Gemmatimonas phototrophica: one gene and its partner. The main gene of each other region encodes a partner of the protein of the gene in region 2 in a complex. Links are inferred from orthologs where the notes say so. Each region holds a gene or a part of one and is shown on either strand. Other genes may lie near its edges.

Region 1 (7,424 bases), 110 kb from region 2 along the record:
TCGAGCTTGTCCGGGCTGCTGGAGGTGACCCACGCGGTGGCGCCGATGTGCTTGCAGATCTGCAGGGCGGCGAGCGCGACCCCGCCGCCAATGCCCCAAATGAGCACCTGTTCGCCGGGGCGCACCTTGGCGCGCGTGACGATCATGCGCCAAGCGGTGAGCGTGGCCAGCGGGAACGCCGCGGCCACATCCCACGGCAGCCAGTCGGGAATGATGCGCACGTTGGCTTCGGGCACCACCACGTAGTCGGCAATGGTGCCCGGGTAGTGCTCCCCCAAGACGCCAAAGGAGAGACAGAGCGGCTGGTCGCCGTCGCGGCAGTACTCACAGCGGCAGGTGCGGTCTACCACCCCCGGGTTGAGAATCACGCGGTCGCCCACCTTGACCGAGGTGACCGCCGAACCCACCGACTCCACAATGCCGGCGCCATCGGAACCCAGGGCCCAGCCGGGCTTCACCTTGGAGCCGGGGATCCCCTGCAGCACCCACAAGTCCAGCCGGTTGAGCGCGGCGGCATGGATACGCACGCGGACGCCATCGGTGGCGTGCACCGACGGGCGAGGCAGGTCGTCACGGACGACCAGCTGCTCGGGGCCGCCATGGGCGGTGAAGGTGAGGGCCCGCATGGTGTGGAAGAGGCTCATACGCCGGAATCTAGTAAGCCGGGAGCAATTCCTCCTGACCGCTCCATATATTCAAGGCTCGCTCCCTACATCGATCCACTTCAGGTTCCGCTCATGTCGTCCATCAAGGTTCCCCCCCTCGGCGAATCGATCGTCGAGGCGACTGTCTCGCGCTGGCTCAAGAATGTTGGCGACGCCGTGGCGGTTGGCGATTCGCTGATCGAACTCGAGACCGACAAAATCACCGTCGAAGTGCCGGCCCTGGAGGCCGGCGTCCTGACGTCGCGCGCGAAGGGCGAAGGCGATGTGGTGGCGGTGGGCGACGTGCTCGGTGAGCTCGGGGCCGGCACGGGCGCGGGAGCGGCTGCTCCGGCTGCGGTGGCTGCCCCGGCAGCGGCACCTGCTCCTGCCGTGACAGCACCGGCCGCTGAGGCCAAGGTGTCACCGGCGGCGGCCCGCCTGGCCACGGAAAGCGGTATCACCCCGGCCGACGTGGCGGGTACGGGGCGCGGTGGGGTGGTGAGCAAGGCGGATGTGATGGGCGCGGTGGCGGCCACGCCGGCCGCTCCGGCCGCACCCGCTCCAAAGGCGCCGGCCCCCGTGGCCGCCGCGCCGGCCGTGAGCGCCGGCAGCCGCGAGACGCGCGAAAAGATGACCACGCGCCGCAAGCGGATTGCCGAGAACCTGCTGCAGTCGCAGCAGTCCACGGCGCACCTGACGACGTTCAACGAGATCGACATGACGGCCATTACGGCCCTGCGTGAGCGACTCAAGGAACGCGTGGAGAAGGAGCAGGGCGTGAAGCTGTCGTTCATGCCGTTCTTTGCCAAGGCGGCCACGCTGGCGCTCAAGGCGTACCCGGTGGTGAACGCGCAGATCGATGGCGACACGATTGTCTACAAGCACTATGTGAACATGGGCATCGCCGTCGCCAGCGACGGCGGGCTCGTGGTGCCGAACATCAAGGATGCCGACACCAAGAGCATTGTGCAGATCGGCAAGGACATTGGCGCCGTGGCCAAGCGGGCGCGCGACGGCAAGCTGTCCATGGATGATCTGACCGGCGGCACGTTCACGATTACGAACGGCGGCGTGTTCGGCTCTTTGATCTCCACGCCTATCATCAATTACCCGCAGGTGGGCATTCTGGGGCTCCACAAGACCCAGGATCGCCCCGTGGCCATTGATGGCAAGGTGGAGATTCGCCCCATGATGTACGTCGCGCTCAGCTACGACCACCGCATCATTGACGGGCAGCAGGCCGTGCTCTTCCTCGTGCGCTTCAAGGAGCTCATGGAAGACCCGGGGGCGATGCTGGTGTACTGAGGGTTTTCAGAACTGAAGACTGAAAACTTCGACTGACGACTGACAACGTGAACTGACAACTGATCACTCCTGGCCCCGGCTGGGAGTTTTCAGTTTTCAGTGGGAGTTTTCAGTCGTCAGTTTGAGTTTTCAGTTGTCAGTTTTCCAAAATCCACCCCCAAATGCACCACGACGCCCCTAAGCGTTTCCGCCGGGACGTCGGGCTTCGTTAACAGACGTTTTCAACGCGAAGGTTGGGGCCGTTGCTAACGATAGGATTGGTAACAGCGAGATTCGTGCCGTCAAGTACAGGACGCGCGACTGTGACCCGGGTAACAAATGGACGGCAGATACTCACGACCCAAAACTCGAACCCAGAACCCGGAACTGATCAGTTCTGGGTTCTGGGTTCGGGTTCCGGGTTATGGGTCTCACTGCCCCAGACCGGCATTTCAGCTTTCACCGGTTAGCGCAAACCCAGAACCCGTTCGACAGTGACGGTCCCCCCATTATCTTGCAATCCATGACCTCCCCCAACATCCAGACCGCCGACGTGGTCGTCCTCGGTGGCGGCCCCGGTGGCTATGTGGCGTCCATTCGCGCCGCGCAGCTCGGGCTGACTGTCACCTGCATTGAAGCAGATACGACCCTCGGCGGCACGTGTGTCACCGTGGGCTGCATTCCGTCCAAGGCGCTGCTGCAAAGCAGCGAGCATTACGAGTGGCTCCGCCTGCACGCCGCCGAACATGGCATCAAGGTGGATGGCACCGCGGTGGACCTGCCGGCCATGATGGCGCGCAAGACCGACGTGGTGGCGCAAAACACCAAGGGCATCGAGTTCCTGTTCCGCAAAAACAAGGTGACCTGGGCGAAGGGCTGGGGCACGCTCAAGCCGGGGAACGTGGTGGAGGTGCAGGCGGCCGACGGCACCATCACCGCCTGGCAGGGCAAGTCCGTCATTCTTGCCACGGGGTCAGTGCCGGTGCAGCTGCCGTTCCTCCCCTTCGATGAGCAGCGCGTGCTCTCCAACGTGGGCGCGCTCACCATTCCCGAGGTCCCCAAGCACCTCATTGTGGTGGGCGGCGGCGTGATTGGGTTGGAGCTGGGCTCCGTGTGGCGTCGGTTGGGCGCCAAGGTGACGGTGGTGGAATACGCGCCCACCATTCTTCCTGGCAACGATGACGACATCGTGAAGGAAGCCGACCGCATCTTCCGGAAGCAGGGACTGGAGATCCACACGGGCACCAAGGTCACCGGGGCCGACGTGCGCGCCGACGGCGTAACCGTGCACGTGGAAAAGAACGGCGCGGCCTCAAGTATTGAAGGCGACTACGTGCTGGTGTCGGTGGGACGCAAGCCGGCGCTGCGCGGGGTGGACCCGGCGGCACTGGGACTCGCCATGGGCCAGCGCGGCGAAATTCTGGTGGACGACCAGCTGCGCACCAACCTGCCGGGCGTATATGCCATTGGTGATGTGGTGGGCGGCAAGCTGCTCGCGCACAAGGCCGAAGAAGAAGGCACCATTGCTGCCGAAGTGATTGCCGGCAAGCCGGTGCACATGCACTACCGCACCATGCCCGGCGTGGTGTACACGTGGCCCGAGATTGCCACGGTGGGACTCACCGAGCAGGAAGTGAAAGCCAGTGGCCGTGCCTACCGCGTGGGCAAGTTTCCCTTCAGCGCCAACGGTCGCGCGCGCACCATGGGCGAGACGCAGGGCTTCGTGAAGTTCATCGTGGACAAGAGCACCGACGAAATTCTGGGGTGCCACATGCTCGGCCCGCACGTGGCCGACAACCTCGCGCAGGTGGTGCTGGCCATGGAGTACCGCGGCAGCGCCGAGGACATTGCGATCACGGTGCACTCGCACCCCACGCTGAGCGAGACCGTGAAGGAAGCGGCGCTCAGTGCGCTGGGGAGAGCGATTCACATGTGAAACCCGAACCCGTCACTCGAACCCAGAACCCGGAACTGATCAGGTGCGGGACGTGGGTTCGAGTTTCGAATTGACGGTTCGGCAAAGAGAAAAACGCCGCCGGGTTTCCCGGGCGGCGTTTTTCACATCGAACGGCAGCAGACTCAGTCCGCCAGCGGCGCCTTTGCTGACAGCGCGGCCATGATGTTGGCCGTGAAGTGAGCCGGGGCCTTCACCTGACGCATCGTGTCGGTGTCCTTGGCCACGCGGGCCCAGAACTCCACTGCCTTGTCGTTTTCTGCGCGGGCTTCCATTTCGGTCGCCTCGCCATCGAGCCACATCTGAACCGTATCAGCCGCCGTGTCAGCCGCGGAAACGCCAGGAAGGGGCACTTCGCGATCCGCCAGGGGACGCTCAGCAGACACCGCCGCATCGCGAGAATCGCGAGCTTTGGGATTCAGATTTTCGTGCGATTCGTGTCGGTCGAGCATCACGCGTATTTCTCCTCGAGCAGGGCCTGAAGTGCTTCACGTGCCCGATGCACGCGCATTTTCAGGGCGCCAACTGTAGTACCCAGGAGGTCCGCCATTTCTTCGTAGGAGCGACCTTCAACATGCTTCATGATGAAGGCTTCCCGAAGAGACGGCGCCAGCTGCGAGAGTGCTGCATCGAGATCCTGCCGCAGTTCCGTGCGGTCGAGGTCCTCATCGGGACTCGCGAAGCCAGAGGGCTGGTCGTCTTCGTCGTAGCTCAGGTGCGTGCGCCGAATGTTCTTCAGCCAATCCTTGCACCCGTTTGCAACGATCCGGAACAACCAGGCATCGAAGCGACCACGGACTTCACCGAGATGGTGATAGGCCTTGATGAACGATGTCTGAAGAATGTCCTCGGCGACGTCAGGGCTGCCCGTCATGCCAAGCGCATGTCGATACAGCGGATCACTGTACCGGCCAATCAGCAACGCGAACGATTCGCGATCTCCCGCAAGGACCCGGGAGATGACGTCTTGATCGTTATCGACGTCGTTTGGTGGGATTTCGGATTCCGTCATAGTCACGGCGCTAGGATAACGCCGATCGGACGGGTTTGACACCCCTGCCGCACAACCTCGACCCGGAACTTGCGTTCCGTTGATCGCGACACCTGCTGAACGTCTCGCGGAAAAGACGAAGGGGAGACAAAGAGGTCACAGCGATATCACAGATTTTGTGTGGAGGGTCACGTCAGTTTCTCGAATGAAGCCCAGCGTTTTTCCCGCACCGTAACGCTGTGTTCGCCACAAAAGGGCGGCTCGAAGCGAACCCGACCATTCCACAGTGGAGGCATGCCAACGCGTGCCGCGTCGGTAACGCTGAAAGGTACTTCATTGAGCGATTCCGTGACGGCTTCGCGTGCCGATCGCACCACGCCGCAGGGCACCCCGACGGCGGTGAGTCGCTCCATCCAGTGGGCCGCCCCAGCGGTCCGAAGCTGGGCCGCGATGGTGGCAACCACATGGTCGCGCTGGGCCAGCCGGCCGGCGTTGGTGGCGAGCGCCGGGTTATCGCCGAGCGTTGGGAGATCGAGCGCCTGCATGGCCGCCGTCCATTGACTGTCGGCGCCGACCGCAATGACCACCGGACGGTCGGCGGTCTGGAAGAGCTGGTAGGGAACCAGATTGGCGTGGGCGTTCCCCCACCGCCGGGCCTCCTGCCCGCTGACCAGGGTGTTTTGCGCCACATTGACCAAGGCGGCCAGCGCGCTGGACTGCAGGGTGACGTGCACACGGCGCATCGAGGCCGGGAGCCCGCTGGCGCCTGCCCGCTCGCGCGCGGCGAGAGCGGCCAGGATTCCGATCGCGGCGTCCTTGCCGGTGGTCACATCGACCATGGCCACACCGACTTTCATGGGATCGCCCTCGGGCTCTCCAGTAATGGCCATCCAGCCGCTTTCGGCCTGGACCACGAAGTCGTAGCCCGGGCGATCACTGGCGGGCCCGAACCCGGAGATAGTGCACCAGAGCAATTGCGGATACTGCGCCAGTAACGCGTCAGCATCAATGCCGTTTCGGGCGAGTGCCCCGGGCATGAAGTTCTCGACGACGACATCGGCTTCGCTGATGAGGTCGAGAATGAGGGCACGATCGATCGGATCGGCGAAATTGGCGTCGAGGGAGAGCTTGTTGCGATTGGCGCTCAGGAAGTAGGCGGACTGTCCATTTTCCGCAAAAGGCGGCCCCCAACCGCGAGTATCGTCGCCGGCGCCGGGGCGTTCGACCTTGATGACGGAGGCGCCAAGGTCGCCCAGCATCATGGAACAGAGCGGTCCGGCCAGCACCCGGGAGAGATCGAGGACCCGTACGCCAAAAAGTGGCAATGTCACGTTAGTGTTTTTATAGTGTTCTTATAAATACTCTTTGGAGTGCCACGATCTGGAGACAATTTGCGCATTTCATCTATCTTATGAGTTTGGAGCGGAGTGGGTCGCTGCGCAATTATATGAGCGTATCGCCGGGAAAGCACGTGCTACGCCTTGCATAGATGACTGAAAATCATATAGTTACCCCCGTTCCGGTGGACGCGGACCACTCGGGTGGCAACTGTACGACTCCCCCGAATTCCGTGAAGCGACCACCTCGACCTCCATGTATGGCGGAAGGAGTGCGCTCCACCTATGGCCGATTTGCCCCAGGCTGACGACGAAACCCTCGCGGAAGGCGACGCGCCGGCATCTGCCCCAGCGCCGCGCCGCGGCCCCGGGCATCGTGCGGCGGACGCCCGCGATACCGCAGCGGAAATGGCCGCGCGGGCCCATGAGATCAGTCTCGAAGCGGGTAGCCGGATGGCTGGCGCTATGCGTGACGTTGTTGGTGCGGCCGCTGGCCTCAGCAGCTTTGTTATCGAGAGTGCGCGCGATCTGATCAACTACATGGTCCGCCGTGGCCAGATGAACCAGGACGAAGCCGACGCGCTGATTGCGCAGGCCGAGGCCGCGTACATCGCCAAACACGGCGCGCTCCCTGCCCCGCAGCCCAAGGCGGCGCCCCCCAAGCCGGTCCCGCTGGGGCAGATGCCCAAGGCGGTGCAGGCCCCGGCAGCAGCGGCCGAAGCGGCCCTCGAAGCCCGGGCGGCCATGCGTATCGAACCGCAGAAGCCGTCGGACAAGGTCACCTTTGCGCCGTTGCCCCCCAAGCCCGCGCCCAAGCCAAAGCCGGAACCCAAGGTTGAGGCCAAGCCGGAACCCAAGGTAGAAGCCAAACCAGCCGCCAAAGCCGCGCCGGCAGCCAAGGCGGCCCCCGCACCGGCGCCCACCAAGAAGGAAGCAGCACCGGCGGCAGCAAAGGCTCCGGCCAAGGCGGCACCAGCGGCGAAGGCTCCGGCCAAGGCCGCGCCGGCCGCCAAGGCAGCACCTGCGGCCAAGCCAGCCGCAAAGGCGGCTCCGGCCAAGCCCGCGGCCAAGGCTCCGGCCACCAAGGCTCCGGCCAAGCCGGCCGCCAAGGCCCCGGCCAAGGCTCCTGCCAAGAAAGCGCCCGCGAAGAAGAAGTAATCCGACGTGATCGTCGCGTCGGCGCCAACCCGCCTCGACTTCGGCGGAGGGTGGAC
Region 2 (16,745 bases):
CTGTCCCACGGCGGAGAGACGGCGCTCGCGCACCTGCTCTTCCTGCGAGGCCAGCAACGCCCGTGAGCGCTCTTCCACCAGGCGCTCCAACTCCCGCTCATCCTGCGACACCTGTGCTCTGAGGGCGCGCTGTTCGCCTTCCTGATCGTGCAGAATCTTTTCGAGCCGTTCGCGGTCGGTGACATCGCGATCGAGCAGCAGCACGCCAACAATGCGTCCATCTTCACCATGCATGGGTGCCGCGTACGACTCCACCACGCGGCGCCCCCCCTGACGACGCACTTCCAACAGCTGTCGACGAACCGTCTGCCCAGCCAGCGCCCGCATGGCCGGGGTATCCAGAAACGACAGCGGGCGATGGTGGACCACATCATGCGGGGCGTCCATTTCCCACAGCTCGCGCACGGTGACCGGCTGACGGTCCTCATGCTCGCGGGAGGCGTTGTCGTTCACCTGCTGCAGACGACCGGTGACATCCACGACACGCACCGATGACGGCGTGAGATCGAACAACGCCCGCAACTCCCGCTCCGCGCGCGTGGCGTGCACGCGTTCCTGTTCGCGCGCCGTGACGTCCACCGCCGAGACCAGCAGCAAGTCATGATCGAACACAAGGACACGCATATCGGCCATGCGTCCATCGCGACCGAACGGCACCAGCATGGTTTCCGTGGGACGACCGTTCGAAGCAAAGCGAATGGCTTCCTGCGCCGCGGGACCAAACGGCTGCAGCATCACGTTCGCGTGTTGCGCAACAATGGGCGCCAGCGGATCCACGACAAACATGGCTCGCCCGCGCGTATTGACCGTGATGGCGTATCCATCGTGTCGGAAGAGCGCGGCAGCTGATGGCAACGATTCGAGCAGTGCGCCAAGGCGCGCACGCTCGCGTTCGGAGCCGTCCTGCATCAAGTCTGCCGAGCTGAGAGGTTGGGTCATCGCATAGCTGAGGGCGCCATCCGATACGTCAGTGGCACCGTTGCGACTGAGCCTGCCCGGAGGACGCGATCGTTTCCGCAAAGCAGAAACCACTGTATTGTAGCGCGTATTGGTCCCGGTGGTCAAACGCCAGAACCAAATCCTGAGTCCTCTGGCCCCTCGCGCCCGTCCGAGGATCGGCCGGTGACAAAAGCGTATGCTCGCCGTGTAACGGTCGTCATCACGACGATGCGGGTTTCCCTGTACCTTTGGGGCATGTCGCAATTCAAGCGTACGCTCATCCGCGTCCTGGTCATTCAGGGCATTACCCTCGCCCTCCTGTGGCTCATGCAGTCACGGTATACGCTCTGACCGCCTCACGATGCACTGGATCAACTGGGTCATAGTCGCGGTGTATCTGTTCGTGGTGGTCTTTGACGGCCTCCGCCGGACACGCGGCACCAAGAACATCGAGGGGTATTTTCTCGCCAGCCGGAGCCTCCCCTGGTGGGCCGTCGGCCTGAGCGTGATGGCGACGCAGCTGTCCGCGGTGACGCTCATTGGCACGACGGGGCAGGGCGCCACGGACGGCCTGCGCTTCGTGCAATTCTACTTTGGGTTGCCCATTGCCATGGTGCTGCTGGGGGTGACGCTGGTCCCCTTTCTGCACGGCGCAAAGGTGTATACCGCATACGAGTATCTCGAGCGTCGGTTCGACGCCAAGACTCGTTCGCTCACGTCTCTGCTCTTCCTGCTGTCGCGGGGGATGTCCGCCGGGACCATCATCGCGGCCCCCAGTGTGGTGTTGAGTGCCATCTTTGGCTGGGACCTGACCTGGTGCGTGTTGCTCATCGGGGTGCCCACCATTGGGTACACAGTGCTTGGGGGCGTCGAGGCCGTTGCGTGGGCCGACGTGAAGCAAATGGTGATCATCGTCGCCGCCTTGCTGGCCATTGTCGTGGTCCTGGTGTGGCGGCTCCCCGTACCACTCGATGAGGCCTTCCATATTGCTGGCGCCACGGGCCGCCTGCGCGTCTTCGATTTTTCATTCTCACTTACGGAGACCTACACGTTCTGGTCAGGCATTCTGGGCGGCACGTTCCTCATGCTCAGCTACTTCGGCACCGACCAGAGTCAGGTGCAGCGCTATCTCGCGGCCCGCTCGGTGGACGAAGCCCGCAGCTCGCTCCTGATGAGCGCCTATTGGAAGATTCCGCTGCAGGCGCTCATCCTGATCATCGGCGTGCTGGTGTTTCTGTTCTACACCTTCTCACCGGCCCCGATGCTGTACAATCCACGCCACGATGCCATGCTGCGGGAACAGCGGCCGGCGGCGTATGCCGCGCTGGCGTCGCGGTATACCGCCGCGTTGTCGGCGCGCGATCAGGCGGCCCGTGAGGCCGCCACCGTACACGGCTCGGCACCCCTGAATACGTTCAAGGCGCACAACGATCAGGTGGATGTGGTGCGGAAGGAGGCACTGGCGGCGGTCACCGAGGCCACCGGGGAGAGCTCACGCGACGTGAACTACATCATTCCGCGGCTGGTGCTCGATCATCTGCCGCTTGGCTTTGCCGGAGTCTTTCTCGCCGCCGTGCTGGCGGCCGCCATGTCGAGTATTGCCGCGGAGCTGAATTCCCTCGCCACGGCCAGTGTGGTGGACTTTTATCAGCGGTGGTACAAGCCGGAGGCGAGCGACGCCCACTTTCTCAAGGTGGGGCGCATCAGCACCGCCATCTGGGGCGTCTTTGCCATGGTAGTGGCGACCTACGCCGCCACGCTTGGGTCACTCATCGAGGTGGTCAACCGGTTCGGATCCTTCTTCTACGGCTCCATCCTCGGTGTCTTCCTGCTGGCGATGATCAAGCGGACCCGCGCCATCGGCGCGTTCGTTGGCCTGCTGGCCGGCATGGCCGTTGTAGCCGCCGTCAGTTTCGGGGCCCCCCAGGTCAGCTTCCTCTGGCACAACGTGATTGGTGCCGTGGTGGTGGTGGTAGTGGGGTGGGCACTCAGCCTCGGTCGAGCAGAAACTGCCACTGCGGTTCAGGTATAGACCTGCCACTGCAGTATTGGAAGACTCCTGCAGTTCTGGACTGCCACCGCAGTTGAAGAGCACAGCGGTTCGGGTCGCTGCGGAACGTGCCGCCCGGCTTCGCCGGGGCGGCACGTTCTTGGTGGTTGATGTACCGGCCACTGCAGTTGAAGTGAGACAGCCACCAAAGGAATGCGCCCGCCCGGCAAAGCCGGCGGGCGCTTCCATACAGACCTCAACTGCGGGGCACCTCAACTGCAGTGGCAGTCCAGAACCGCAGGTGTCTTCCAATACTGCAGTGGACGTTCCAAACCCGAACCGCGGTTCCAGGCAACCCAAACCGCATTGTCTACTGCAGGACCACCCCTCCCCCCACCAAATTCGCCAACAACCGCGCCGCCCCGGGCACCCCCGCCGGTAGCTGGCGGAACAGCGCCAGCGTGACGTACACGTAGCGCCCCTTGCCGACCGGTGCCACCAGCAGTGCGCCGTCGTTCGCGGGCTCGTCCGGATCGTTCATCCGCAGCAGCGACGTATACCGCTTGTCGATGGTGCTCGGCATGTAGGTCGCGCGTTCCTGCGCCCATCCTTCCCAGTCTACCGCACCAATACGATTGGGGAACGTGAGCAGCGGATGCGTGGGTTGCAGCACCGTGACCGGTGCCGTTTCCATGGTCACGCGCGCGGCGCGTGGTGCCCACTGCAGCGGATACGGCGTGATGCCCGGCAGCGCGTTCATATTCTGCGCACCATACTGCACCACCAGCGTACCACCCTGCCGGGCGTACTCCAGCAGCCGGGGATTATTGCGTACCAGTGCCTCACTGGCTTCGTAAGCGCGCGGTCCCACCACAATGCTGGTAAAGCGCGAGAGATTGGTGGCCGACACCATGGACGGCTCAATTTTCTCCACGGCAATATCCAGCTGCTCCAACGCTTCGATCCCCTTGTCGCCTACGCCGGCGATATAGCCCACCCGGGCGCGCGGTGGGATTTTCACATTCACCGCCGACAGATACATCCCCGACGCTCCGTACAGGCGCATGGGCGTGATGTGATCGTAGTTGATGAGGTATGCGCCGCTCGTGCTCATGGCACCGTCGTGCAACGCCAGCGCCACCAATTGTTGCTGCCCTTCCTTCACCATCCCCCGCACACGGAACTGCAGGATGGTACTGCCGTCGGCGGCCAGCGTGCGCACACGCTCCGTGCTGTCAGCCTTGAGTCCCGCGGGGAGCTCCAATTGCACCGACACCGTGGTCTCGTGCGGATAACTGGACTGTATGCGTACCGGGATGTACCGCTCCACCGGCACGCCGGCGCGGATGTATTCCATGACGCTCGCGAGATTGATCGTAATGCCCGGCACCGCACTCACCGGCACCTGCATATCGCCCTTGATGGGATCGGCGTAGCGATACACCACCGGCGTATTCACCGCCACCGATTGCCCCGCAATCTCGAGGCGCGCCTGCACGATGGACGCGCGCTCTTCCTGGTGCTGTTCTTCGTGGCGTGCATCGATAGGCGCCTGAAACCAGTCCTGCTGCTTGCGGCCGTACACGCGCCACCACGGACTGTTCGAGACGAATGCCACCGCCCACCGATTGAGCGTGGCCGCACTGTCCGGCGCCACCGTGAGATCCCCCGTTTCCCCCGGGCGCAGCCCCAGCCCGAACACACTCGCGTTGCGCAACAGCACCGGCGTGGTGCCGCGATTGAACACGGTGACCGTGACCGGCAGTGAGTCGTTCACCGCCTGCTTCACCGGTTCGCGCGCGGGAAAGGTGGCTCGTGGCGCCGTGGCTTCCACCACCACTCCCGCCGCCAGCACGAGGGCCCGCTCGGTGCGCTCTTCCGTCGTCGACAGGGCATCCCAGAGCGCGGCCGGCGCAGCATCGGCCGGGCGTCGCGCGACGCTCGACGGACTCCCGGGAGGCCCGGCAATCAGCAGCGGTGGGCCGCTGCGCCAGCTGCCGCGCACCGTGCGGAACTGCCGCAACGCCTGCGCCAATATCGGCACCATCGGCGCTGGCGCATCGGCACGGTAGGCCGCGCGCGCGTCTCGCACCGTACTCAGTGCAGAGTCCAGCACCGGCTGCGCCGAGGCCGGCAACTGCGCCCGCAACGGGGCCCACGTGGTATCCACGCCATCAAACAGCGAGCGCTCCGAACGCGCGTCGGCTGGCCCCACGCGCGAGGCCTCACGCGATAGATAGCCCCAGATGACGCCCTTCCGCTGCAAGACGCCAAACCCCTGGCTCTTGTGCTGCGACCGGCTCTCCGCCGCAATCTCGTAGTACGACCGCCCCAGCAAGGCATCGTACTCACCGGTATTCACCCGCAACGTGGCACTGTCGGGAGTCTGGCGGGCACTGCGATAAAACTTCTGCGGCGTCCAGGGCACCCCGAAGTCCTTTACCGGAAAGCGCACGGTATCGCCGGCCAGGTCATACGCTTCGCGCGCCAGCAGCCCGCTCACCTGGTGATGCCCGTGTCCGTCACGCGGCGTCCCGCTGAAAAACGCAATCATCACGTGCGGCCGATACGCCCGCACCACGCGCACCACATCGCCCAGAATGCTGTCTTTGGGCCAGTGCTGATATGTCTCTTCGGCGTTCTTGCTGAACCCGAAATCGTAGGCGCGCGTGAAGTACTGCGTGGCGCCGTCAATGCGTCGCGCCGCCAGCAACTCCTGCGTGCGAATGGCCCCCAGCGCTTCGCCCAGCTCGTTCCCAATGAGGTTCTGCCCGCCGTCGCCACGCGTGAGCGAGAGGTACGCCGTCTCCACGTGGCGTCCCTTGGCCAGCCACGCAATCATGGGCGTGTCTTCGTCGTCAGGGTGGGCCGCCACCGTGAGCACGCGCGATGTCGTGCCAATACCCGCCAACACGGACCCCAGTGCGGCCGCACCGCGATCGGGAGCGACCTGTGCGGTCAACTCGAGGGGCTGAGCGACGAACGCCGCGGCTATGGCCGCGGCGCTCATCATCAGCTTCTTCAACGAAGCCATCTGCATGGTGTTTGCTCTCAGTGAGTAGCGGTCATGGCCGGGCGTGCGTCCAGCACTTCACCCGTATCCATCACCATCGCCACAATGCGTGCCTGTTCGGCCTGGTGCGCATCGGCAAAGCCTTCCGCCGGACTGGCCCGCTCGGGTCGGCCCACGTAGCGCACCCCAACGGCGGCACCGGCCGACGCGCGCAGCCGCGGCTGCACGTACGTCCACGCGCCCTGATTCTTGGGTTCTTCCTGCGCCCACACCACCTGCTCCACCGCCGGATACAGATCCATGATGCGCTGGATCTCCTCGTGCGGCCACGGATACAGCTCTTCCACACGCACCAGTGCCACCTGCGGATTGCGCGACGGCGACAGCGCGAGATCGTAGTACAGCTTGCCCGTGCAGAAGACGATGCGCCGCACTTCGTCGCGATGCTGCGCCGTCATGGGATCATCAATGACCGGCTGGAACGCGCCCTGCACCAGGTCATCCAACCGCGACGCCGCCTGCGGCAACCGCAGCAACGACTTGGGCTGCATGCACACCAGCGGACGACGGTGCTTCCGCAACGCCTGACGACGCAACAAGTGGAAGTACTGCGCCGGCGTGCTGCAGTAAGCCACCGTCATGTTCCCTTCGGCACACAGCTGCAGGAAGCGCTCCAGACGGGCGCTGGAGTGCTCCGGCCCCTGCCCTTCGTAGCCGTGCGGCAGCAGCATCACCAATCCACTGTCCTGCCCCCACTTCGCGCGGTCGGCCACAATGAACTGATCGATGATCGGCTGCGCCACGTTCACGAAATCGCCGAACTGCGCTTCCCACAGCGTGAGCGTATCGGTCGCAATGACACTGTAGCCGTATTCGAAGGCCATGACGGCGGTTTCGGAGAGCGCCGAGTTGTAGACCTCGAACGCGCCCTTGGCGCCGGGAATGTTGGCCAGCGGCGCGTACTTGCGGCCGGTATTCACATCATTCAGCACCGAGTGCCGGTGCGAGAAGGTCCCGCGCTCGGCGTCCTGCCCGGTAATGCGCACCGACATGCCATCGAGCAGCAACGAGCCAAAGGCCAGCGCTTCCGCGTGCCCCCACTCAATGCCACCCTGCTCGCCCATCGTGTCGCGACGACGTTCCAGCTGCTTGGCCAGGCGGGGATTGGCCGCAAAGTCGGCCGGCCACTGCAGCAGCGACTCGTTGACGAAGTGCAGCCGTTCAGCGGGCAGCGCGGTGACCACCGGCTTGGGGACGACCACCGCTTCGGCCGGCCACGGCGCATGCTTTTCACTGCCCAGCAGCGATTGCTTGAAGCGGCTGTGAATCTCGGCGTACCGCTGCGACACCGCCTGCTCGACCGCGGCAGCATCATCGGTGCCCATCACCCCTTCGCGCACCAGACGGCTGGCCCAGACCTGCGGCACTGTGGGATGCTTCCGAATGGCCGCCGTGCGCGTCGGCTGCGTGTACATGGGCTCATCGCCTTCGTTGTGCCCATGACGACGGTAGCCCACCAGATCGATCAGTACATCCTTCTTGAACGTCGCGCGGTACGCGCACGCCAGCCGCATGGCAATGATGCACGCCTCGGCGTCGTCGGCGTTGACGTGGAAGATGGGGATTTCGAATCCCTTGGCGAGATCCGACGAGTAATACGTGGAGCGCGCATCGGACGGGTCGGTGGTGAAGCCGACCTGATTGTTCACGATGATGTGAATCGTACCGCCGGTGCGGTACGCATTGAGATGCGAGATGTTCAGCGTCTCCGCCACGATGCCTTCGCCCGGAAACGCGGCGTCACCATGAATGGCGACCGGCACCACGACATGCTCATTCCGCTCCCCCGGCTTGCCGGGCTCGCGCTGCAGCGCGCGTACTACCCCTTCAATGACCGGGTTTACGACTTCGAGGTGCGACGGGTTGGGCATGAGACGCAGCTTCACGTCGCGGCCATCCACCGTGCGCGCGCCGTTGTAGCCCATGTGGTACTTCACGTCGCCGGTCGCGTTCTCATCGGCCGCTTCGTGGTGCCCTTCAAATTCGGCGAACAGCGCCTCGAACGGCTTGCCCATCACGTTCGTGAGCACGTTGAGACGGCCGCGGTGCGCCATGCCTATCACCACCTCGTTGGCCCCTTCACGTCCCAACGCGTCGATCATGGCATCGAGCATGGGGATGAGCGTATCGGTGCCTTCCACGGAGAAGCGCTTGTAGCCCTGATAGGCGCGCCCGAGGAAACGCTCCAGTCCGTCCACTTCGTTGAGGCGCTGCAGCACCTGCTTCTTTTCGTCAGCCGTGAGCGGGCGCGTCAGCACTCCGTCGCGGAAGGCGCGACGGAACCAGTTGCGCTCCTCGTTCACTTCGAGGTGCCACACTTCGTAGCCCACGCGCCCCGAATACACGCTGCGCTTGCGCTCAATCACATCTTTCGCCGTGGCGTACCGATCATCACCCAGCGCCGCGCCGGGAATGCTGGCGAGATCGGCGTCGGTGAGTCCGTAAAACTCCGGGCTCAGTTCATCGGCGCCCGCCGGCGGGGATCCAAGGGGATCCAGCTGCACGGCATAGTGTCCGTACATGCGGATGGCCTGCTGCAGCGACGCGGCCGCGGCAACCTTGGTCAGGAGCGCGGTGTCCGTTGCCGACGCCACCGGAGCGGCGCCGGCGGCACCACCAAACAGCGACTCCGCAATCCGGAAGTATTGGCGCCACGTCTCATCGACGCTCGCGGGGTCCCGGCGGTACTTCTCGAACTGCTCGGCAAAGATGCCGTCGTTGAATACGCTCGTAATAGCTGACATAAACACGAAATGTAGTGGGCTGCGCGACACAACTGCGCCGGCAAACTCGGCAAAATTGGCAACGGCGGTTATGCGGCGTCAGTGGTTCTGCGGCAGGACCAGAGTAAAGGTGGATCCTTCGCCCGGGCGCGACACCAGCTCAATACGCCCCCCCAGCATGGTGGCCAGTCGGCGGGCAATGTAGAGCCCCAACCCGGTGCCTCGGGCACGGCGGGTCTGGGAGTCCTCCAGCTGCGAGAACGGCCGAAACAGCCGCTGCATGTCGGTGGCGGCAATCCCCACACCGGTATCACGCACGGCCAGACGGACCGTGGCCCCACCGTCAGGGGCCGGCGACCCCCGGGACACGCGTAGCGTGACTCGGCCCACCTCGGTGAACTTGATGGCGTTTTGGCACAGGTTGAGCAGAATCTGGCGCACCCGGGCTTCGTCGGTCACGAGCGTGGGGAGCCCGGGCTCAAGGTCGAGGAGGAACTCGATCCCCTTTTCGCGGGCCAGCGGCTCCAGGAAGGGGTGCAGCGAATCGAGCAGTTCGTCGAGACGCACCGGGGCGTTGCGGGCGGTGAGCCGGTCGGCCTCCAGCGACGCAAAGGTGAGGATGTCCTCAATGAGACTCCCCAGGTGGCGGCCCACGGTACGCAGCCGAACAATGACATCGCGCTGCGCGTCGGTGAGGGAGCCCAGAATCTCGTCTTCCAGCAGTTCGCCATACCCTTCGAGCGCGGTGAGGGGCGTGCGCAGCTCATGCGACAGCGTAGCCAGCAAGCTCGTCTTGGCCGCGTCGGCCGAACGCGCCTCCTCGAGCAGACTGGCCTTCCAGAGGGCCAGGGCGGCCAGGTCGGCCATGACCCCGAGACGCTCTTCATCCACCTCGTCGAAGAGGGGGTGGCCAACGTCCCGCGTAATGGACAACACCCCGAAGAGCTGCTGGTTGGCGAGCAGGGGCAGCAGCAGAATGGGCCCAATGCCCAGCGTGGGGAGCAGCTGGGCAAAGAAGGGGGAGCTTTCCAACGGGTTGGCAATGGAGAGCGTGCGATGCTCGCGAGCCACCCGTCCGGTGAACGTCCCTTCCAGCGGGAAGGTGATCCCCAGCAACGACAACGCGTGCCCGGCACAAGCGGAATATACGCCATTATCACCACTTATCTGCGCCACTGCAGCGCCATTAGCACGTCCACGGACCATCGATAGCTGGCACAGCGTATCCAGCACCTTCTGCGAATTGGTCTCAGCTGCCAGCGCGCGCGCAACCTGACGCAGAGTGCCGAGCTCTTCTGTTTTTCGGTAGTCCGAATAGAGAAGGTCCTGATTGCTGGCCGGAAAGTCGGCGGGATTGATGGGCGACGTCATCTGGGAACTCTGCACCCCCGCGCGCGGCTTGGGGAGCCATGGCGCAATCTCGAAAGACCGGCAAACAGCCCGGCGCGGTAAACGGGCACCCCGACAAGCTGTGCGTTCGCTGCGGGCGCCCCTTCAGCTGGCGCAAGAAGTGGGAGCGCGACTGGGAGTCGGTGCGCTATTGCAGCGACAAGTGCCGGATGGGGAAGGCGGCGGGGTGACAACAAAATCTCGAATCTGGAATATGAATTATCACACACTTATATTGTTTTGCGAGAAATTGGCGGCAAGATTGACCGAACACTTGCCCGTACCGACGGGCCCGTTCGACCTGCCTCAGGCGCGGTACGGCCTGCCCGCGCCTCGCCCTCCCAGTGACTCCACTCCCAAGTCAAGCGGATCTGGACTTTCGCCGGATCGCCGAACTCGTCCCCAATCTCGTGTGGACATGTCGTGGCGATGGTTCATGCGACTATCTGAGCCCGCAATGGGTAGCCTACACGGGTCGTCCGGCCGCCGAGCAACTTGGCTTCGGGTGGCTCGACGCGATCCACCCCGACGATCGCCAACACACCAATGATGCGTGGCAGGCGGCCGTCGCCCCGCGCTCCGATCTCGACATCGACTTTCGGATCCGGCGTTACGACGGCGCCTATCGATGGTTCGCCACCCGCGCCGTTCCCGAGGTGCTGGAAGACGGCACCATCGCCCGCTGGTACGGCATCAGTACCGACACGCAGGACCTGCGCGACCAGGAAGCAGCACTGCAGGGGCTCCATCGAGACCTCGACCAGCGCGTCGCCGATCGCACCGCCGATCTGATGAGGGCGCGCGTTCAGCTCGAGATGGCGCAGTACATCACGAACACCGGCAGCTGGAGCCTCGACCTCCGGACGCAACGGCTGCAGTGGTCCGATGAGATGTTCCGCCTGTTCGGACTGCCCGTCAGCGACGCCGTCCCCTCGTTCGGCGACGTGCAGGCACATTTTCAAACGGATAGCTGGCGTCGATTCGACGCGGGGCTCGCCCGCGCGATAAACGACGGGATCGCCTTCGAGATCGAAGTGGAGCTGGCATCCACCGAGCGCGGACGGCGCTTCGCCATCGCCCGGTGCAACCCGGCGCAGACGGAGAAGGGAAGGAGCGCGCGGCTCTTCGGCACGTTTCAGGACGTCTCCGAGCTCGTGCGGGCGCGCCATGAACGCGACGTGGCCCTGGAGCGTACGGCGCTCGCGACGCAATTCGCGGGGATCGGTGTGTGGGACTGGTGGGTGGATGATGACACGCTGACGTGGAACGACGAGATGCACCGGCTGTTCGATCTCCCGCAGGAGTGCACACCGAGCTACGAAGTATGGCGTAATGCCATGCTCCCGGAGGACCGGGCCGAAGCCGAGCGCAGCCTGCAGGAGACCATCGCCGGCACGAAGGATTTTCTGTCGACGTATCGCGTGCGACAGCGCGACGGCTCACAGCGCATCATCCGCGCCACGGCCAAGCTGAACGGAGACAGTGGGGACCGGAGCCGTCGTATCATCGGCATTTGTGTGGATGTCACGGCCGAGGTGCTGGCCGAGCAGGCGGGAGCGAGTCGCCTCGCCAAGTTGCGCGACTTCATCCGCAATGCACCGGCCGCCATCGCCATGCTCGATGCCAACATCACGTACATCGAAGCGAGTCGGCGCTGGACGGAGCTCTACGCGCTTCCCGAAGGCTCGCTCGTCGGACGGCATCATTACGACGTGTTTCCCGAGATCCCCGAGCGCTGGAAGCAGATTCACCAGCAGGTGTTGTCCGGCACCGTGTGCAGCCATCCGGAGGATCCGTTCGTGCGCGAGTCCGGAGAGATCCAGTACATCGCGTGGGAAGCACGCCCCTGGTACGACGACGAGGGTCGCGTGGGGGGGATGATGTTCTTCAACCAGGACGTGACGGATTCGGTGACGTTGCGCCAGCAACTCGAGCACCAGTCCCGTGAACTGCAGCGCAGCAACGACGACCTGCAGCAGTTCGCCTACGCCGCGTCACACGACCTCCAGGAACCGCTGCGTGCGGTCGCGGGGTTCGCGCAGATCCTCGGTCGCCGATACACGGGTCGCCTCGACGACGATGCCGACGTCATTATCAGACATATGACCGAAGGGGCGACTCGTATGCGTACCCTTATCGATGATCTGCTCACGTTTTCACGAGTGGGATCAGGGACCGCGAACGTCGCCACGGTGCCTTTGCGACTGGTCGTCGAGGATGCGCTCGCCAACATCGCTCATAGCGTGTCGGAAACGGGCGCGATCATCGAGGTGGCAGACCTCCCAGCGGTCGACGCGGACCGCACGCTGATGATTCAACTGTTCCAGAACCTCATCGGCAACTCCCTCAAGTATGCCGGTCGTGCGGCGCCACGCGTGACGATTTCGAGCCTCACGCACGCCGACCGGGTCGAAGTCCGTGTACGAGATTGGGGGATCGGCGTACCGCCGGCTGCCGCCGAACGCGTGTTCCAGATTTTCCAGCGGCTCCACACGCGCGACGAGTATGCCGGAACCGGGGTCGGGTTGGCGCTGTGCCGGCGGATCGTCGAGCGCCACGGGGGTTCCATCTGGCTCACGCAACCCGAAGACGGCGCAGGGTGCATCGTCCATTTCACGTTGCCCGTCACCCGAGGACACGATGCTGAGCGCTGATTCCCACGGACGAGACGGACCGTACCACGTGCTTCTCGTCGAAGACTCGCCGAGCGACCGCCTGATGACCGAGCTCGCGCTCAAGGAATCGGGGGTCCCGCATGTCCTGCACTCGGTGGAGTACGGTACGGATACGCTGCGGTTTCTGCGTCGCGAGCGCCCGTTTGAGGAGGTCCCGCGCCCGGATCTCATATTGCTCGACCTCAATTTGCCGGGCATGGACGGCCGCACCTTGCTGCGGCGCGTGAAGGCAGACCCTGAGCTGCGCTCGATTCCCATCGTCATTCTGACCACGTCGGAATCGCCAAGTGATGTGCAGTCGACCTATGCCACGCATGCCAACTGCTATCTCCGCAAGCCGACGGATTATGACGCCTTCGTGGCGATGATAAGCCTGACCATGCGGTTCTGGTGCGGCACCATTGTGCCGCCCGGCTCTCCGGTCCCGCTTGCCGGACAGCCGGCTGCCCCATCGGCCCGCCGCCGGTTGTTGCTCGTGGAGGATTCCGCGTCCGATGCCCTGCTCTTTCGGGACGCGCTGGGGGGTGACCACACGGCCGAGCCGTTCGAGGTGGTGCATGTCGACCGGGTCACGGCGGCGCTGGCCGAACTCGAGCGGCAGGCGTACGATGCCATCGTGTCGGATCTGTCGCTGCCGGACGCGAAGGGCGTGGAGTCCATCCGCCTCCTGGCTTCTGTCGCCGCCGATGCACCGATCATCGTGCTCACGGGCTCGTACGCGGAAGTGGGAGAGGCCGCCTTGTCCGCCGGGGCCGACGATTTTCTGCCGAAGAACGACCTGAACGGTCGAAGACTCGGGCGCATCCTCCGCCACGCAATCCGGCGGAAGCAGCTGCAGAGCGAGGAGCTGCAGATGCAGCGGGTGCAGACCGTCGGGCGCCTCGCGTCGAGTGTGGCCCACGATATGAACAATCTGCTGGCAGCCATTCGACTGACCGCTGAGGTGTTGCCGCAGACCGCGCCCGACACGGAAGCGCTGACCATCGAAATCCTCTCGAACGTCGAACGCGGCCGCGCCCTCACCAGGCAGTTGCTGGCCTTCGGTCGGCGCAGTGAGTCACAGCGCCGACGGTGCGAAGTGAACAGCGTTGTCCGGTCGGCCGCCTCAATGTTGTCGCGTCTGCTGCGGCGTGACGTCGAACTCGATGTGGATCCGACCTCGGAGTTCACGGGCGTACTGGCGGACGAGCATCAGTTGGAGCAGACGGTCATCAACCTCGGCCTCAACGCCAACGACGCCATGCAATCCGGCGGCCGGCTCACGCTTACCACTCGCGTGGTCACGCTCACGGACGAGGCAGGGATGGGCTACACCCCGGTCCTCAACGCGGGCCGGTATGTCTGTATCGAAGTGGCGGATACCGGAACGGGCATTCCCCTCGAGGTCCTGCCGCAAATTTTCGAGCCGTTCTTCACCACCAAGGCCGAGCATGAAGGCACCGGGCTCGGATTGGCCACGGTTCGCGACATCGCCCTGATGCACGGGGGCGCGGTTTCGGTGGCGAATCGGGACACCGGGGGCGCGGTATTCACCGTGCTCTTGCCCATGAGAGGTACGCCACTGTCCGTGTTGGCGCAGCCTCTCCCGGGCGGTGCGCCGGCCGTGGCGCCGCCTCTCCCGGGCGGTGCGCCGGCCGTGGCGCGGCCTAAGCGTTTGCGCGTTCAGCCGCAGGCGCGGTTGCTGATCGCAGAAGACGATGCCGCCGTATCCGGAGCGCTCAACCGCGTGCTCGCCGCCCATGGATTCACGGTGCACAGCACATCGAGCGCCGACGCGGCGTGGGACGCGTGGCAGGAGTTCCCCGGATCGTTCGATGCCCTCGTGACCGACCTGCTCATGCCGGGCGAGATGCCGATCAGTGAACTCGTGGAGCGGATTCGCGCCGAACGTCCGGGCTTTCCCATTGTCTACTGTAGCGGGTTCGCCGGCACCTCGAACGAGGAGACGCTTGGCCTCCAGGAAGGGGTCAACTTCGTGGCCAAACCGTTTCGCACCGAGGCGTTGCTGGCCGTGCTGGCCCATCAGATTGGCAAGGCCGCAGCATTCGAAGCGAGCGCCGACACGGACTGAATCGCACGTTCCAACGAATCATGAGCGCGGGCCCCACTCCTTCCCGAGGCTCGACATCAATTCGACCATGAGCCCGATGCCGTCCCACAGATTGCGCACACGCAGGTTCTCGTTGGGGGCATGCTGACTGTTGTCGGCGTTGACGGTGGGGACCGTGATCACCGTCGCGCCCAGCTGCTCCACAAAGTGAAACAGAGGCAAGGACCCGCCGAGGATGGGTAGCGTGAACGGTTCCTGCCCGTAGCTGCGGGCCATGAGCCGTTTGACCGCCTGCACCACCGGCAACGCACTGGGAACACGCACGGCCGTGTAGCCGCTGTCATAGCTCACATACGCCAGCCGCGAACGGTCGTTGCTGCGGCTGGCGGCGTTGGCATCCCGTACCACCGTGTAGCCCAGCGCTGCCAGATGCTGCTCCAGCAACGTGCGAATGCGGGCCGGCTGCTGGTCGGGGACCAGCCGGAAATCAATACTCACACTGGCGCTGGTGGGCACGGCATTACTGGCCCCGGCGCCCACGTTGCCACCACGAATTCCACGAATATTCAGCGCTGGCTGCATGATGCGCTCGCCCAGCGGCGCACTGTTCGCTTCGGTGCGCGACAGCCCCAGCGAGCTCCGCACGCTGTCGTCGGTCACGCTCAACGCGCGCGCCAGCGCCCGGTCCCCCGCCGTCAGGGCGGGCACATCGTTGTAGAACCCGGGCATCTTGATACGCCCGTCGTTGTCGCGAATGCTCGCAATGAACGTGGCCACCGCCACCGCCGGATTGGGCGACCAGTTGCCGTAGTGCCCACTGTGCAGCGCGCGATTGGCGCCATAAAAGGTCACCTCGGCGCCCATCACACCACGCACCCCCAGGACGATCTGCGGCGTACCGCTCACATGCACCGGGCCGTCAAAGAACAGCCACGCGTCCGACTGCAGCTTGTCCTTGTGGGTGCGCAGCAGCTCACCCAGATGGTTGGAGCCGGCCTCCTCCTCACCTTCCAGAAAGAACTTCACGTTCACCGTGGACCGCTGATTGAGCGCCTTCATGGCGTCGAGTGCCGCCAGCATGGCCACAATGGGCCCCTTGTCGTCGCTAGCCGACCGGGCCCGGATACGCACCTCGGGATCAACGGTATCACCCGGCGCCGGCAACGGCACATCCACGGTGGGGGCGCTGTTCGCATACCGGCTCAACTTGGGCGTGAACGGCTCACTCTCCCAGCCGCCTCCCGCCACCGGTTGTCCATCGTAGTGCGCGTACATCACCACCGTACGCGTGGCCCCCGGCACCTTGATCTCGCCAAAGAGCGCCGGACTCCCCCCACTCGGCGCCCGCAGCTCGACGAGCGTGACGCCTCGTTTGGCGAATGCCTGTGTCAGGAAGGCCACGTTCCTGGCAATGTCATCCTGATTGCTGGCCACATTGGGAATGGCGAGCAGAGCGAACGCTTCGTCGAGGATCTCGCGTTCGTGGGCCTTACGCCACGCGTCTACCTGCGGGCGCAGCGGCTGGGCCTGCATGGCAATCGGCGCGAACAGCGCGGCGGCTAGGAGAAATGGACGCATCTCTCACGCTACCGCCCGCTCGCTGCGTTTGCCAGCACCGCTGAACAGCTCGTCGGAGGCACGGGGGGACGGAGGACGCGGAGTTCCACACCAGAAGCATTCTTCAAGCACTCTTCACCTCCAATGCTCCCCACCTCCCTCGATCTGGTCCGGGCCTGACCGAGGGAGGTGGAGAGCCGTTGAGGAGAGGAGAACAGCTGGTTCAGTGCCCTCCGTGCCTCCGACGAGCTGTTAAAAGTCGTACGCCGCCGTCAGAAACACCGCGCGCGCCGGCAAAATGAAGTAGCGCACCCGCCCGCTGCTCGACACCGCACCGCTGCCGAACTTG

The links.
Region 1: GEMMAAP_RS02750 (region 2) and odhB share a complex: the UniProt entries of both Bacillus subtilis proteins name them as parts of the 2-oxoglutarate dehydrogenase (OGDH) complex. The link is inferred for Gemmatimonas phototrophica from one-to-one orthologs.

What each region holds. Positions count from the first base shown.
Region 1 is NZ_CP011454.1:727,171-734,594, reverse strand. Bases 1-2,843 are described here. They hold odhB (2-oxoglutarate dehydrogenase complex dihydrolipoyllysine-residue succinyltransferase), read left to right. Parts: upstream 1-737; coding sequence 738-1,949; downstream 1,950-2,843. Other genes in these bases: lpdA (dihydrolipoyl dehydrogenase), read left to right, coding at 2,452-2,843; GEMMAAP_RS03180 (zinc-binding dehydrogenase), read right to left, coding at 1-644. Outside these bases: more of lpdA, read left to right, coding at 2,844-3,864; GEMMAAP_RS03165 (hypothetical protein), read right to left, coding at 4,008-4,337; GEMMAAP_RS03160 (RNA polymerase sigma factor), read right to left, coding at 4,334-4,894; GEMMAAP_RS03155 (CaiB/BaiF CoA transferase family protein), read right to left, coding at 5,062-6,204; GEMMAAP_RS20760 (hypothetical protein), read left to right, coding at 6,496-7,368; GEMMAAP_RS03145 (GHMP family kinase ATP-binding protein), read left to right, coding at 7,375-7,424. UniProt on the Bacillus subtilis protein: E2 component of the 2-oxoglutarate dehydrogenase (OGDH) complex which catalyzes the second step in the conversion of 2-oxoglutarate to succinyl-CoA and CO(2).
Region 2 is NZ_CP011454.1:612,317-629,061, reverse strand. Bases 5,781-9,059 are described here. They hold GEMMAAP_RS02750 (2-oxoglutarate dehydrogenase E1 component), read right to left. Parts: upstream 8,747-9,059; coding sequence 5,981-8,746; downstream 5,781-5,980. Other genes in these bases: GEMMAAP_RS02745 (sensor histidine kinase), read right to left, coding at 8,825-9,059; GEMMAAP_RS02755 (PIG-L family deacetylase), read right to left, coding at 5,781-5,963. In the rest of the region: GEMMAAP_RS02765 (hybrid sensor histidine kinase/response regulator), read right to left, coding at 1-939; GEMMAAP_RS02760 (sodium:solute symporter family protein), read left to right, coding at 1,301-2,971; more of GEMMAAP_RS02755, read right to left, coding at 3,300-5,780; more of GEMMAAP_RS02745, read right to left, coding at 9,060-10,096; GEMMAAP_RS02740 (DUF2256 domain-containing protein), read left to right, coding at 10,135-10,305; GEMMAAP_RS02735 (PAS domain-containing protein), read left to right, coding at 10,459-12,768; GEMMAAP_RS02730 (response regulator), read left to right, coding at 12,797-14,860; GEMMAAP_RS02725 (M20/M25/M40 family metallo-hydrolase), read right to left, coding at 14,879-16,417; GEMMAAP_RS02720 (TonB-dependent receptor), read right to left, coding at 16,649-16,745. UniProt on the Bacillus subtilis protein: E1 component of the 2-oxoglutarate dehydrogenase (OGDH) complex which catalyzes the decarboxylation of 2-oxoglutarate, the first step in the conversion of 2-oxoglutarate to succinyl-CoA and CO(2).